DNA from 2 places in the Peribacillus sp. NPDC006672 genome. Region 1 is predicted to be linked to the other one. Evidence: riboswitches for the same ligand, from Rfam matches in the RefSeq annotation. Region 1 holds a riboswitch; the other holds the start of a gene.

Region 1 (4,242 bases):
GGGTGACATTTGCACAGTCGTTGACCGTAACAAAGTTGGTGATTTGGTGAACGAGTGGTTTTCTTTCTCTTACCTTCACGAATAAATCAGCTGCAGCAACCTTCATATTAAGTCACTCCGTTCTTTTTTGAAAATGAATGAAAATGATGGACAGGTCCATGGCCCCTACCGATTGAAAAGCTATTACGTATCGCTTCGGAAATATAGATCTTGGCCTGTTCAATCGACTCTTGCAATGGAAGTCCATTTGCCAGGTTGGATGTAATGGCAGATGATAGGGTACAGCCAGTACCATGTGTGTTTTTTGTATGAATGCGCTCTCCATTGATCCAATGGAAATCAGTTCCATCATAAAAAAGATCGTTTGGATTTCCTGCTGCATGGCCTCCTTTAAGTAAAACGGCTCTAGGACCCAGTTCTTGAATGGAGATGCATGCCCTGTAAAAATCTTGTTTCGTTCGAATTGACAAGCCAGTAAGCACTTCCGCTTCCGGTACATTTGGGGTTACAAGTGTTGCAATCGGAAGCAAATCCATTTTTAAGGCAGAGACAGCCTTTTCGTCGAGCAAATGGTGGCCGCTTTTGGAAATCATGACAGGGTCAAGGATAACGATGGCAGGCATGAAGGTTTTAAGGGACGCAGCGACTGTTTCCACGATTTCCTTTGATCCAAGCATGCCTATTTTTACTGCATCAACAGGAATATCTTCAAAGATAGCTGCTATTTGATCTGAAATGATTGCTGTTTCAATTGGCTGTACTGAACGGACTTCCATTGTATTTTGTGCGGTTACGGCTGTGATGGCAGACATTCCAAAGACACCATGTGCAGAAAATGTTTTTAAATCCGCTTGTATTCCAGCGCCTCCCCCTGAATCAGAGCCTGCGATGGTTAATGCTGTTTTCATAAAAAATCCCCTTCATATAATTATTTTTTAGAAGTATTTTAAGTAATATGAAAGCTAAAAACGCACCTGCGAATGAACTAAGCATAAAAGCTGGTAAAAAACCAAAAAGAGCAGCTTTTTCCCCCAATAGGAGGATTGCAAGTGGATAACAGGATAGGGATCCGAGAATGCCGGTCCCAATCACTTCCCCTAGACAAGCGAATTTCAAACTTTGTGTTTTTCGATAAAGGACGGCAGCCAAAAGTGCACCGATCATGCTCCCGGGAAAGGCAAAAATTGAACCGGTACCAGACAGGTTTCTAATGATGGAAACTAAAAAAGCTTGTGTCACAGCATAAGCTGGCCCCAATAGAACGGCAGTCATGACATTTGCCAGATGCTGAATAGGAAAGACCTTTGCAAATCCTGCAGGGATGAAAATAAATGAACTGGTCAGAGTCGTTATAGCCGTGATCATGGCAGTCAACGTCATTTTCTTGATTGGATTCATCATCATGCCAATACCTACAGTGGCCAATCCTGTTCATTTTGAACCATATCCCAGAATAAATATTCATATCGGGAAGTCACCAAAAAGTGCTTTTCTAATCTCAGAAGTTCCTTCTCAGGCATACCTTCCGTCAATTCTTCCAACAAAGCGATCAGCCATTTGTGTGCTTCCCCGAATTCAGGAGATGAATAGGACCTTATCCAATCTGCGTAGCGATTGTTTTCCAATGCTGCTCCATTTTGTTCTTTTAATAGCAAACCGATTTCATAATAATCCCAAGCGCAGGGCAGGAGACAGGCGATCAAGTCTGCCAAAGTCCCATGCTGAGCTGCATTTAGCATGTAACCTGTATAGGCTAAAGTGGTAGGCGTAGGTTCTGTATCTTCCAATTCCTTGGGACTGATTCCGAATTCCGAGGCATATTGCCGATGGATATCCATTTCTACTTGAAGGGTTTCGTTTAAAATGCTGGAAAACTTTGCCATGGTTTCGGTATTATGAGCTTTGATGACACCTAAAGCAAAGAGTTTGGAATAATCAATGAGATAGATATAGTCCTGCTTCAAATAATAGGAAAATTTCTTTTCCGGAAGCGTGCCGTTTCCAATTGACTGGACAAAGGGGTGTGAATGGTTCCTTTTCCAAATTTCCTTTGCCCGTTCATGAAGTCTTTCACTGAAGGTTTCTAATTTAGTATTCTCCATTGTTCATCCTCCTTTAGAATGGATCCTCTATTTACATCCATAAAAAAAACCGCTCCTGAATACGGAACGGGGTAGATGGATAAAGTCTGCAAATAGACGATATCATCCACTTCCCTCCGCCGGTATGAGCCGGTTCAGGTTCAAAGGGTCCGGAACTAATTCCATCTCAGTCTAAAAAAGACTCCCCTAGTGGTGTGAATTGTATGTAATTACTGACATCATATCAGAAAGACGAGAAAATGCAACCCGCATTTTGAAAGGGGAAACCCATTTATGGCAAGTAAAAAGGCAGAACCAGGTAATTGACTTTTGATGTTTATTGGGATAAAATCATTTCTACATCTTTTATATATTGAATTCTTATCCAGAGAGGTGGAGGGACTTGGCCCAAAGAAACCTCGGCAGCAGACCCATTTTGGGAACTGTGCTAAATCCAACAAGCATTTGCTTGGAAGATAAGAAGAGCCGTACGGACACTGTAAGCCTCTTCTTGAATTAGAAGAGGCTTTTCTTTTTGTGGAATAACGTTTAGTGGCATACTAGAAAAGGTATATATAATTTTGTGAAATCAAACCGGTTAATACAGTTTAGCTCAACTAGAAGCGGGCTCTATGATGACTAGGAAAGGAGCCATTTACATGGCAGAATTATTTAAGAGGATTGAACAGAGGAAGGCAGTGCTTATTGAAGAGTTATTGGCCAATGGAGTATACAAAACCTCTGATGAAAGGCACCTTTATGATGCCTCGTTAAAAGTACTTGAAGATGAATATAAGATTGTAATTAATAGACCTAATAACGAGTCTCCTTCGGAATGGATGACATAGTAAGCGATAGACAATAATCTTGGAAGATGTTGTAAGCATTCGCAGTCTACACTTGTGGATGCTTTTTTTATTTATGTTTATATAGGGGATGACACAATATATACATATTTAGAGAATTAAATAGGCTTTTTGTTACATTTTAACTATAAAAGTACACATTTAATTTCTGATAAATAGTTGATTTTAACTATAAGTTTCATTATGATGAAGGTGTAAAAATATTGAATAAATGGGAGGTGGCTTGATGCTTTGCCAGAAGGTAATTGTAGAAAAAGTAGAAGAGAAGAGACAAGAAATGATCAAATTGGCGGCAATTTATGGTTTAACAAGTCTTCTAACTGTTCAAGCAAGCCAAGAATTGGATACGCTGTTGAATGCGTTAACAAATAAAAGAGATTCTGAATATTTTTCCCTTAAGAAAGTATATAGGTATTTCTAAACTCTCCATTTCGTCCTCGTTTAATTTGAAAAAGGCTACTGCTCAAGGCAATAGCTTTTAAATGAATATCTTTAATTATCGACACGTTTACCAAGTATAATCAAATCCCTTTCAATGCCATCGAGCTCGGCAACCCGAGGTAAATTTGCCCATTTTTCAAACCCGAATTTTGAAAAGAGCTTCAGGCTAGGTGTATTGTGGGCAAAAATGAAACCTAATAAAGTCTTTACCCCTAACTTAGGGCTCACTTCAATTGCCTTTTGAATCGAAATTTGTCCGATGCCTTTTCCCCGGAAATAATCATCGATATAAATGCTGATTTCGGCCGTAGAATCATAAGCTGACCGGCCATAGAAAGATTGAAAGCTCATCCATCCGGCAGTTTGCCCTTCTATAGTAATGATATATAGCGGTCGACTTTCTGAATGATGTTCCTCAAACCATTTAACCCTCGATTGTACGGATACAGGTTCCGTATCTGCTGTGACCATTCTTGAAGCAATTGTCGAATTATATATTTCAACGATTCTGGGTAAATCCGAAAGTGCTGCCTCCCTAAACTCTATGTGCTCTGCCATCATTTAAACTCCTATCTATCATTTATATTCAATCTCCAGAATAAAGGGTATCATCCCGCATAAAGGGACGGTGAATGAAACCAAATCTATTGAAAGTTTTATATTATCATACACTCTTTACTATTTATCTGACAATTCATTTTTGTATGTTAAGACTACTGGTTTTTGGGTATTTAAATAAGATGAAATACTTCATAGTAAATAGACAAAAGGAGAAACCAATGAAAAAAGTAGCAGGTTTATTAATTATAGTACTAGTTATTTGTTTTGCTGCATATAAATTTCAGGCCACGGAG
Region 2 (4,242 bases), on a different contig from region 1:
CGTCTTCATGCTGGTTTTATTGATGTTCATGAAAAAAGGGCAAGCGTTTCTTGATTATGTCAAAAACATATTGGGAAATCCCAAACTCTTTGCGGCATTACTAACGGCCGCACTGCTCGTTACAGCTAATTGGGGAGTGTTCATCTGGGCCGTTAACTCAGGACGGATCCTCGACACGAGCCTTGGATATTATATCAATCCGCTAGTCAGTGTACTATTGGGAGTGATAGTCTTGAAAGAGAAATTGAGCGGGGCACAGATCATGTCGTTCGTGCTTGCAGGAATCGGGGTCTTGATCCTTGGCATTCATTTCGGTACCATCCCGTGGGTCTCTCTTGTTTTGGCCATGACCTTTGGATTATACGGTCTGGCAAAAAAAATGATCAAAGCCGAATCAGCGATCGGGCTGACGCTCGAAACGATGATGGTAACGCCTCTTGCCTTGGGTTACCTGATATACTTGATGAACCAATCAGAAATGCAATTCTTTACAGCAGGAAGCACAAGTTTGCTGTTGGTGGGCGGTGGGATTGTCACGGCCTTGCCTCTTTTATATTTTGCAAAAGGGGCGGAGAAGATCCCGTTATCGATGCTTGGGATTTTTCAGTATATCGCTCCGACCTTATCCTTATTGATCGGGGTATTCGTCTATCATGAAAGTTTTACAAAAGCGCATCTTTTAGCCTTTTTGTTCATATGGTCAGCCTTGGCTGTTTATACACTATCCATTACGAAATGGGGTCAGGCAAGTGCACGCAGGTTTAAAGGCAAAGGGAATATCGGTGCGTGAATAAGAAAAAATGCTTGGTGGTTCCATCCCCAAGCATTTTTATTTGCCAATATTTAAAGAAACCGGTTTTACAGCGGAAGTGCTTGAGTCATGAAAGGTAAATCTTCGGACCTATTTCAGAAACAATCAAATCAGATAGGCTGACAAGACCGTGGACGGGCTTTGCACGGGAGGGATTTGGTTGGAATTGTCTATAGTAGGAACTATCCAAGCTAATGATATGTTTTGTCAGGAATGCTGAGATGGTGGCATTCGGCTTTCTATTGCTATTTAGTTCATCGATGATACCTTGTGAATTGGTAATCCCGATTCCGTGGCCATAAAGGAGGTCTTCTCCTAATAATATTGCATTCTCACCTTGCCATTCAGGTGTTTCCTCATCGTGATCAGGGTTTTTGAAGTAAAGGCAATCCCCTGGTAAATAATCCGTTCCTTGATGAACATGAAGAGCCATATTCTCTGGAGGGCGCCAGTCATATAGAAAAAGGTTTGAAAAAAGGTAGTCGAAATTCCTAGGGCCGATTAAATCCAAGATGGCCTTTAAAAAAGTGATGACTATCGCTGTACCGCATTCGAAAGCGTAAAGTGTTCCATTCAAGAAAATGTCCAGGAGTGCAGCATGAGGGGCAATCCCTGGCTGAAGTGTGAAGGTGCCATCCTTTGAAAGGCGCCAATATTGTTTATTGGATGCCGATTCCTCAAGTGTGGAAAATTCTGCATCACTTTTATCCAACGCAAAAGCTGCCTCGATGACTCGGTGCCTCAGTTGTATATCGAAATTAAGGTTTCCAAAGCTCCGATATTCAAAAATGTTAGAATCTTCCGCCAGCAATTGGAGAATTTCAAGCGATTTAGCAGGTGCTATACCTGGTTGGATGTGACTGACATCTAACCATTTGTGATTAATCTTAATCATGATCATATCCACCTTTTGCTTTTGAAATTAAGGGTTTATAAAACCAGTACACAAAAATGTCCACAGGTTATGCTCATTATATGAATACCTGCAAGGAAATGACTATTTAAACGTGTCAGGCACATAAACGAGAATGATTGGAATGGCATGAAAACCTTTCTAATTAATGAGAAGAAGCAAATTAGTATTCCCTTTTCTCCATGAATTGATATAATGGGAGAGAAAAGTTCATATGTACGAGAAATGTAGGGGGGCCAGTACTGCTGGCTGAGATTGCGTCCTTTAGATGCTGACTCTTTGAACCTGATCTGGATGATGCCAGCGGAGGGAACATATTATTACTGACTATCTGTTTTGTATGTTAAACGTCCGAATTCATCTTCGGGCGTTTTTTGTTTTTTACCGGTATTGGAATGGACCCTGGCGCCCCATTATGGTACGGCATATGGATCTTATATGATGTGTAGGAGGATAATAGCTTGAATAAATTCTTACCACTGTTAACTTCGTTGTTCCTTTTGGCTGGATGTGGGGCAGGCGGAACTAATGAAAAAGAAGAATCATCTAAAAAAGAAGGCAATAAAGAATTAAAAAAGGTATCGGTCGTGCTTGATTGGACACCGAATACAAACCATACAGGATTGTATGTAGCCAAGGAAAAAGGATATTTCAAAGAACAAGGTCTGGATGTGGAAATTATCATGCCAGGCGAAGCTGGAGCTGATAAGCTTGTGGCTTCAGGGAAGTCTGAATTCGGCGTGAGCTACCAGGAGGGCATTACGCAGGCCCGCGTGCAAGGCGTGCCGATTGTTTCGCTAGCTGCTGTCATCCAGCATAATACCTCTGGATTCGCTTCACCTTCGGCAAAAAAAATTAAAACTCCCAAGGATTTTGAAGGGAAAACGTATGGTGGCTGGGGGTCTCCAGTTGAAAAGGCCGTTATTGATTCACTTATGAAGAAAGAAAATGCCGATGCAAATAAAGTGGATATAGTGAATACAGGGGACACAGATTTTTTCACTTCGGTTAAAAGGGATATAGATTTTGCCTGGATTTATTATGGGTGGACAGGTATCGAGGCTGAGTTGCGAAATGAAAAGCTTAATATGGTTTACTTAACCGAATACTCTGATAAGCTTGATTACTATACGCCTGTTTTGACAACAAATGAAAAGATGATTAAAGAGGATCCTGAAACTGTTAAAGCATTCGTTCATGCAGCTTCGAAAGGGTACCAGTTTGCGATTAAGAATCCTGATGATGCAGCAGACATATTAATTAAGTCTGCACCTGATCTAGATCCAAAACTAGTGAAGAAAAGCCAGGAGTGGCTTGCAGATAAGTATCAGGATGATGCTCCGCGTTGGGGTGAACAAAAGCTTGAAATCTGGAAGAATTACAGTGATTGGATGACGGAAAATAAGCTTCTTGAAGGTGATTTCAATCCTGAAAAGGCATTTACCAATGAATTTTTACCAAAATAGGAGGAAATACAATGGCCAATTCATTAATTAGTATACAGATTATTCCTAAAGGGGAAAATGTCATCCCTTTGGTCGATGAAGCAATCAAGATCATTGATGAATCAGGTGTTAAGTATGAGGTTCACCCGCTAGAAACAACAATGGAGGGTGAGCTATCCGAGCTTCTGTCGGTTATAGAAAAAATGAATGTAAGAATGATTGAAATAGGTTCGCCGAATGTCATTTCCCAAGTGAAGATACTATATCAGCCGAGCGGGATTACGATGGATACGTTAACGGAGAAATATCGGGCATGATCAAAAGGGGAATTTGGAAGAAGGGGGCTCCCTTCTTTCTTTTATTATGTTTACTGATAGTATGGGAGTCAATGACAGTCTTATTAAAGGTTGAAGAATGGCTGCTTCCCGCTCCATCAGCCATTTTCATCGAAGGAATTGAGTCGTCCCGTAATCTTTTTGGACACCTTATATCAACAACTGAGCTTTCGTTATCGGGTTTTCTTATTGGAAGCTGTATCGGCTTATTAATTGCGGCAATCTTACACCTATTTCCAGGTGTGAAGGACGCGGTTTATCCTCTGCTCATACTATCACAAAATATACCAATCATAGTTTTGGCACCGCTTTTAGTGATCTGGTTTGGCTTTGGCATGCTGCCTAAGTTAATTGTGATTTCACTCGTATGTTTTTTTCCGGTTGCGGTTGCTTCATTGGATGGTTTTCGCCAGACACCTTACGAACTTAAGCATTATTTCAAGATGATGGGAGCGGGGAAAAACCAGTTATTTTGGAAGCTGGAACTACCCCACTCGATCCCGTTCATATTCTCAGGCCTGAAAATTGCGGCCACCTATAGTGTAATGGGTGCGGTTATTTCGGAATGGCTTGGGGCAAAATCGGGGATTGGTGTTTATATGACGCTCGCTTCCTCTGCGTTTAGGACAGATCGGGTGTTTGTTGCCATTTTCATCATTATGGGAATGAGCCTTCTCTTTTTTGGAATCATTACATTCCTGGAGAAATATTTAGTTTCATGGAAGAGAAAGGAGGGTG

The links. A riboswitch is a leader RNA that binds a small molecule or an ion and turns the genes downstream of it on or off. The one in region 1 is predicted to bind thiamine pyrophosphate.
Region 2: linked by a shared signal. The riboswitch ahead of ACQKKK_RS00785 (ABC transporter substrate-binding protein) and the one ahead of tenA (thiaminase II) in region 1 are both predicted to bind thiamine pyrophosphate.

What each region holds. Positions count from the first base shown of each region.
Region 1 covers NZ_JBNNOR010000002.1:126,648-130,889, reverse strand. Annotated here, with positions in the region: gene thiM (hydroxyethylthiazole kinase) at 1-106, opposite strand, end outside; gene thiD (bifunctional hydroxymethylpyrimidine kinase/phosphomethylpyrimidine kinase) at 108-908, opposite strand; gene thiW (energy coupling factor transporter S component ThiW) at 877-1,398, opposite strand; gene tenA (thiaminase II) at 1,413-2,102, opposite strand; TPP riboswitch at 2,197-2,300, opposite strand; SAM riboswitch class I at 2,460-2,564, shown strand; gene ACQKKK_RS03945 (Fur-regulated basic protein FbpA) at 2,741-2,929, shown strand; gene ACQKKK_RS03940 (aspartyl-phosphate phosphatase Spo0E family protein) at 3,174-3,368, shown strand; gene ACQKKK_RS03935 (N-acetyltransferase family protein) at 3,440-3,946, opposite strand; gene ACQKKK_RS03930 (GDSL-type esterase/lipase family protein) at 4,168-4,242, shown strand, end outside.
Region 2 covers NZ_JBNNOR010000001.1:148,976-153,217, forward strand. Annotated here, with positions in the region: gene rarD (EamA family transporter RarD) at 1-790, shown strand, start outside; gene ACQKKK_RS00780 (protein-glutamine gamma-glutamyltransferase) at 879-1,706, opposite strand; TPP riboswitch at 1,944-2,053, shown strand; gene ACQKKK_RS00785 (ABC transporter substrate-binding protein) at 2,186-3,190, shown strand; gene ACQKKK_RS00790 (thiamine-binding protein) at 3,202-3,486, shown strand; gene ACQKKK_RS00795 (ABC transporter permease) at 3,483-4,242, shown strand, end outside.